2 regions of the Ligilactobacillus sp. LYQ135 genome follow, and region 2 is predicted to be linked to the other one. Evidence: predicted binding sites of a transcription regulator. Region 2 holds the regulator's gene; the other holds the start of a gene.
What was found. The regulator NrdR, encoded in region 2, represses ribonucleotide reductase genes. The targets are predictions, from matches to a motif close to ACACNATATATNGTGT.

Region 1 (3,871 bases), on a different contig from region 2:
GTCAATTTCCAATATATCATTTAAACTACCAGCTGTAATGGCTTTGCATATTTCACATTGATTACATGGTTCGCCGTTTTCTTGATGATGACAATTAATTGCCTTAGCAAAAATTTTGGCTGTGGATGTTTTTCCTGTTCCACGTGGCCCTGTAAACAAATAAGCATGGGAGGTTTGATTCGTTGAAACCGCATTTTTTAAAGTTTTCGTAATCATTTCTTGACCAACAACATCTTCAAATCTTTGTGGTCGCCATGTTCGATACAAAGCTTGGTATCCCATGATAAAGTCCTCCCTGTCATTTTTCTAAAAAAAATCTCCCGATCTCAAAGACCGAGAGTTTAACATTCATATAAACTTAAGACACATACCAAACAAAACTTAGTGCTGCTTCCTTCCGGACCTGACACGCTTCGTTAAGTTGATATTGTCTTAAGGCCTTGCGGCAATATTTATGATACCGCAAAACAAATAAAAAATCCAGTCTTTTTCAATTATTTTTTCGAATATCACTGAAAAAGTCTTGTAAAAGCGTTAAACACTCATTTTTTAAAATATTCTTTTGGACATCAACTTGATGATTTAATCGCGGATCATTGAGTAAATCTGCTAAAGTTCCTGCCATTCCAGCCTTACTGTCAGCTGCTCCATAATAAACTTCACTAATTCGTGAGTTTAAAATCGCACCTGCACACATTGGACAAGGCTCAAGAGTAACAAATAAAGCACATTGCTCTAATCGCCAACTATTGACTTGTTGATTGGCCATTTTAATTGCACGTATTTCAGCATGGTCAATTGCCAAATTAGATTTTTCTCTAAAATTATATCCCCGTCCAATGATTTGGTGATCTTTAACGATTACACAACCAATGGGAACTTCACCTAAAGCAGCTGCTTTTTGCGCTTCGTTTAAAGCTGCTTGCATATATTTTCGCGCTTCTTGTTCATTATATTGCATTATTCAACCTTTTGACTTTGTAAAATTTGATATCCCTTTTTTCTTAAAATCAACTGACAATTACCAAAAACGGCCTGCATTTTCTTTTCAGCTGAAGGAGCACCTTGTTTCTTTTGAATGACAATCGTTAAGAAACCGCCAGTTTTTAAATGGTCATATGCCCCACTTAGAATTGAATGCACGACTTCTTTGCCTGCTCGAATTGGAGGATTAGAAATAATCATTTCATAATCTGTTTTCTTCACTTGGTCATATACATTTGACGTAAAGATACTAACATTATCAATGTGATTTTGATATGCATTTTGGCGGGCTAAATCAAGGGCCAACTCATTGACATCAATCATGTCAATATATAATTTAGGATTAGCCTTAGCAATGGCTAATCCAATTGGACCATAGCCACATCCGACATCTAAAATTGCTCCTTTTAAATTAGCAAGTTGATTGGTTCTCATTAATGCCTCTAACAAAGAGCGTGAACCAAAGTCTATGGTTCTTTTTGAAAAAACACCATTATCAGTTGTAAAATGCAACTGATTTCCCATTAATTCAAAATCCCATCGGCGTTGTTGATGATTAATTTCTGGATTTTCTGAATAATAATAATTTGTCAAAATGCTCTCCTACTTTCTACTTGTTTATGATACGAATTTTTTAAACTAAAAGCAAACCCTTTAATTATGCCTATTGAGCTTAAATACAATATATACACTTGACGATTTATTGAGTAACTATATATTGTATTTCTTTTCAAAAGTGTGTATACTTTCATCACGTACAGAAATTTTATTCGAGAAAGAAGTAAGTATCATGGAATTAGTTTTATATACTAAAGATAACTGTATTCAATGCAAAATGACTAAACGTTTTTTAGAACAAAATCATATTGATTTCGAAGAACGCAACATTTCAAATCAACCTGAATATATTGATTACTTAAAATCACAAGGTTTTCAAAGCGTACCAGTTTTAGAAAATAATTCAAAACCAATTATTAATGGATTTCGTCCAGATAAATTAAAACAATTAATCGTCACAAATTAATTTTAAGAAAGTGGGGAATTGTCTTGGGGCTTAAAAGTATCGATATCAGTAACGTTACTTATTATGATTTAAATAATCAAATTAACATTCCAGTTAATAATAAAATCCCGTTACATAAAGATAAAGAGGCATTGCAAGCTTTTTTAACCGAAAATGTAGCACCTAATATGAAACACTTTTCTTCTTTAGAAGAGCGCTTTACTTATCTTATTGAGCATAATTATATCGAAGAAGAATTTGTTAAAAAATATAATTTCGCCTTCATTAAAAAATTATATGCCTATCTTAATGAGCAACACTTTGAATTTCAATCTTTCATGGCTGCATATAAATTCTTTAATCAATATGCTTTAAAAACCAATGATGGTGAATATTACCTTGAAAGTTATGAAGATAAAATCGCAATGAATGCCTTATATATGGCAAATGGGGATGAACAATTAGCCTTAAATTTAGCTGATGAATTAATTCATCAACGTTATCAACCAGCTACCCCAACTTTTTTAAATGTTGGTCGTAAACGCCGCGGAGAATTTGTTTCTTGCTTCTTGCTTCAACCTACTGACGATATGAATTCAATTGGACGATGCATTAATTCTGCACTTCAACTTTCAAAAATTGGTGGGGGAGTTGGAATTACTTTAAACAATTTACGCAGTGCTGGTGCTCCAATTAAAGGAATTGAAAATGCTGCTTCTGGAGTTGTTCCAGTAATGAAACTTCTAGAAGACAGTTTTTCATATTCTAATCAATTGGGGCAACGTCAAGGAGCTGGAGTAGTTTATTTAAGTGTCTTTCATCCTGACATTATTGAATTTTTAGCAACTAAACGTGAAAATGCTGATGAAAAGGTTCGTATGAAGACTCTTTCACTTGGTGTAATTGTTCCTGATAAATTTTATGAGTTAGTTCAAAATAATGCTGACATGTATCTTTTTGAACCATATGATGTTGAAAAAGAATATGGCATTCCCTTTTCATATGTTGATATTACAAAAGAATATGACAATTTAGTTAATAATGAACACATTCATAAAACTAAATTAAAAGCACGTGATCTTGAAGAAGAAATTAGTAAATTACAACAAGAATCAGGCTATCCTTATATTGTTAACATTGATACGATGAATCAGACTAATCCTGTTCACGGCAAAATTATTATGAGTAATCTTTGTTCTGAAATTGCTCAAATTCAACGTCCATCTAAAATTAATGACTTACAAGAATATGAAGAACTTGGAAGTGACATTAGTTGTAATTTAGGCTCGACTAATATTGTTAATTTAATGGCTTCACCTGATTTTGGAAAATCAATTGAAACTATGATGCGTGCCTTAACTTTTGTATCAGATCAAGGGAATGCAAAGGTAGTGCCTTCTATTTATGAAGGTAACAATTTATCTCATTCAGTTGGATTAGGAGCCATGGGATTACATGCTTATCTTGCTAAAAATCATATCGAATATGGCTCACCAGAATCAATTGAATTTACTAGCGTTTACTTCATGTTACTTAACTATTGGACATTGGTTGCTTCAAATAAAATTGCCAAAGAACGCCAAGAAACTTTCTATGAATTTGAAAAAAGTGATTATGCTAATGGAAGCTATTTTGATCAATATCTTAATGAAGATTTTGCACCAAAATCTAAGCGGGTTAAGGAACTTTTTGCCAATATTCTGATCCCTACTAAGGAAGATTGGGAAAAACTCAAACAAGCTGTTATGAAAGATGGCTTATACAATGCTTATCGCATGGCAGTAGCTCCAACTGGTTCAATCTCATACGTTGGAAATACTACTGCTTCTCTTCAACCAATTATTCAAAAAGTAGAGGAACGCCAAGAAGGTAAAATTGGTAAAG
Region 2 (3,871 bases):
TAATTCCTAAAACATCATCGCGCATCCAACTTGTTAACCGATTTGCTCCAATATCATCAATCATTAATATGGGCACTTTTTTTACTTTGTTAGTAAATTCAGTTGTATTTTGATCTCTGATTGCTCCCATCATTTCCACGCTAAATGTTGGAAAATGAATCAATAATGATTGGATATCATTTTCAGCTAACTTATTGGCAATCGCTGCAAGCAAATATGTTTTGCCTACTCCCAAACTACCAGATAAATACAACCCCTTAGGGAATTGATTAGTCGTCTTATAATCAATACATTCATCAATAAATGTCAGTGCCGCTTGCAAGGAAATTTCTCTTCCTTGAATATCGTAATCTTCAATTTGAGCATTATGCAAACTTTTAGGCAAATTAATCATTTTGACCAATGATAATCGCTTTTGGCGTTTTTGCTGATTAATTAATTTTTGAGTTGCTTCATACGTAACTTCAATATGATGATCGCTGACAATTAATTTGGGAGCATAACCTGGTAAAAATGTTTTTTGTCCGTTTTTAATTTTATCGCGAACAGTAACATACTCATATAATTTGCTAAATCCAGTTTCAATATTGCGTCTCGGCAATTTATTTTGATTTTCTTTTAAAAATTTTGCAACATCTGGATCTTTAATTACTTCTGCAAATAACTTATCATATTGTGCTCTTAATTTAGGATCTTTAAAGCGACATCCTAAACTGTCTTTAATGCTTTCCATCAACGATCACCTCTTTTCTTAGTTTTATCATTAATTTTTTGCATTAATTGTTGAATATCTTGGATTTTATTTGGTGTACTTGTATTTTCACTTGCAGTTGAAGATGATTTAGCTGCCCACGATGGCATTTTTTCATTAAACTGTGTCTGTTTACCATAGCGATTATTACTTCGTGAAAATGATTGTTTCTTCTTCTTTTCTTTCCATTGACGCACATATTCAATCGCTTGTTGAGGCGTTTTAATTTGATTTTTTAACCAATCATTTGCAGTTCGTTCAAAATATTTTTGATTTAACGAAGACATTCCTTGATCTACTAACATGTAATGCGTTAAAACATTGATTACCGCTGAATTTAATCGGTTATTTTGAACTGCACTTGAAATTGTAATCCGTTCTTCATGAGTAATAGAACTTCCTTGTTCTTCTTTAAGTGCATTTAAAAATTCCATTGGACTATATTGTTCACAAGATGCAACTAAAGCTTGATCACTTGCAGATAATTTTGGATTAGCAACTGCCTTAGTTTCTTTACCAGTCGATTTAGAATTAACTAACTCAAATTCGAAACGCTTAGCAGCAAGACTTTTAAAAGTTCTCCAGTTAACTGTATTTTGAACTACATCAACTGAATCTTCGAGTAATCTTAAAATTTGAAATTCATCTAACCCATACATTACTGCAATTGTATTTACAGTTGCCAAATTGGAGGAAACTTCTTTTACATTAACAAACGTTTTCTCAAGTAATTGCTTAAGGAGTTTATAATCCAAATTAGCATTCAACACATTGGAAATCCTTTTCTTAACTTGAAAATTTACACTAGTTACATTGGTATTTTTATTTTGGAAAACTTCATTAAATCGATGCGTGGTTTCCTTAAACTGAACTTCATTCCAACGATTGCCTTCATATTGACTTAATAATGATGTAAACTCATACTCCCCTACATACTCCATTAACATTGAACTTAAAAGGGGATCATCAAAAAAGTTTCTTCCATCAAGACAAGGAATCAGTTCATATAAATATAACTTATTAGCAGGATCATTTTTACAATATGTTTTGATCAATCCAACTGCTTCTAATTTCTTTTTGGCTTCTTCAAATTGACTTAAATTAATTGATAATGTAATTAGCAACTGTTTAATTGTAAATGTTGGTAAATTATCAAAATCATTTAACTGAATTTTAGCAGCCAGTGTCATATATAATGAAACTCCCGTTGACCCAATAAATGGCTGGTACAACTGTGTTAAGGCTTGAAAATGAAAAGCTTCAGGAGTTGCTTTGGATACAACTTTAAATGAATCAGTAGGTAATAATTTAACTCCCATCAAAGCTATTCCTCCTTAATTATCTTTCATCATTGCGTTTCATGAGTTCTTCTAGTTCTTGTGCAAATGACTTCATATCCTTAAATTCACGATAAACACTTGCAAATCGAATATATGCTACATCATCAACATCAGCAAGAATGCCCATTACATATTCTCCAATGAGTTGACTAGATACTTCAGTTCCGCCAACCGCACGAACCTTATGTTCAACTTCATCAACAATACTGGTAATTTTATCCATTCCCACTGGTCGTTTTTCTGCTGCTCGCATAATTCCATGTAAAATTTTATCGCGATTAAATTCTTCACGAGCACCATTTTTCTTAATTACTAATAATGGTGTAACTTCGATGCGTTCAAATGTTGTAAAGCGATAACCGCATTTTTCACATTCACGTCTCCGTCGAATTGCATTCCCATTATCAGCAGGTCGACTATCGACAACCCGTGAACTATTATTATGACATTGTGGACATAACATACTACTCACCTCTTTACAACAAATTCTTCGATGACAACCATTTTATCATTTTTTGCTTTAGCTCTTCAACCGTACCATCATTATAAATAACTTCATCAGAAAGCTTAATTCTTTGATTCGTACTCATTTGTGAATCAATTCTTGCAAGCGCTTGTTGCTTGGTCAAGTGATCACGTGTCATTAAATTTTTCAATTGATTTTGAAAACTCGTTGCAATTGTTAAAGTACTGGTACAGTATTGAGCATATTTTCCTTCAAATAATAATGCAATATCAATGACTACAAGTTTCTCATGTTGTTTTTTAGCAGCTTTTAAGCGCCTTAAAATTTCTTGATGAATTAAAGGAGACATAATTTGGTTTAGCCTTTTTAATTCTTTCGGATCATTAAAAACTAAGTTTCCTAACTTCTGCCGATTTAATTGCCCATCTGCCAATAAATATGTTTGTCCAAATTTTTTTATAATCGCCTTTAATCCTTGACTGTCCTTTTGCTGTAGATCCCGCGCAACTTGATCCCCATCAATAATTACAGCTCCAAATTCTTTTAAAATTTTACTTACTGTTGATTTACCTGACGCAATTCCTCCGGTTAAACCTAATACATATGTCATTATTTTATTTTTTGCTCCTTTGGACAAATATGCGTACCTCTTTGGCCAACTACAATTCGTTCAATTGGAGTTTGGCACCGTTCACAAGGTTGTCCTGTTTTTCGATAAACATGTAATTGATCTTGAAATTGACCAGCATGACTATAAGCATTTTTAAATGAAAATACGGTTGTTCCTTGAGCCTTAATTGCTAAATTTAATTCTTTAATGATATTATCATGTAAAGTTTTAACATCTTTTTTAGTTAGATGACTTGCTAAAGTTTGCGGATGAATTTTACTCATCCATAAAACTTCATCAACATAAATATTACCTAAACCGGTAACTACTGTTTGATCAAGCAAAGCCGGTTTAATCATTTTCTTTTTCTTTTGTAACTTATGATAAAAATAATCAACTGTAAAATCTTTACTTAAAGGTTCTACTCCAAGTTTTTTAATTCCAAATAATTGATTTTCTTCTCCCGTCCTAACAAGTTGCATGCGTCCAAATTTACGGGTGTCATTATAGCGTAAGTCTCGTCCATCTGCTAATTCAAAGATTACATGACTATGTTTTTCCATTGGCGTATCATGAGGTTCAATCATGTATTTACCTTCCATACGTAAGTGGGAAACCATTGTTAAGTTTCCCGAAAAACGAAAAAGTAAATACTTTCCTCTCCGATCAATTCCAATAATTTTTTTACCGGTTAGTTGTTTAAT

Region 1: the regulator NrdR is predicted to act here: its motif matches at 1,693-1,708, upstream of nrdH (glutaredoxin-like protein NrdH).

The regions. Positions count from the first base shown of each region.
Region 1 covers NZ_JBSJYT010000008.1:35,190-39,060, reverse strand. Annotated here, with positions in the region: gene dnaX (DNA polymerase III subunit gamma/tau) at 1-282, opposite strand, end outside; RNA gene ffs (signal recognition particle sRNA small type) at 353-439, opposite strand; gene tadA (tRNA adenosine(34) deaminase TadA) at 491-961, opposite strand; gene ACWCL1_RS07050 (class I SAM-dependent methyltransferase) at 961-1,578, opposite strand; gene nrdH (glutaredoxin-like protein NrdH) at 1,775-2,008, shown strand; gene nrdE (class 1b ribonucleoside-diphosphate reductase subunit alpha) at 2,032-3,871, shown strand, end outside.
Region 2 covers NZ_JBSJYT010000003.1:41,905-45,775, reverse strand. Annotated here, with positions in the region: gene dnaI (primosomal protein DnaI) at 1-733, opposite strand, end outside; gene ACWCL1_RS03790 (DnaD domain protein) at 733-2,070, opposite strand; gene nrdR (transcriptional regulator NrdR) at 2,090-2,554, opposite strand; gene coaE (dephospho-CoA kinase) at 2,568-3,167, opposite strand; gene mutM (DNA-formamidopyrimidine glycosylase) at 3,167-3,871, opposite strand, start outside.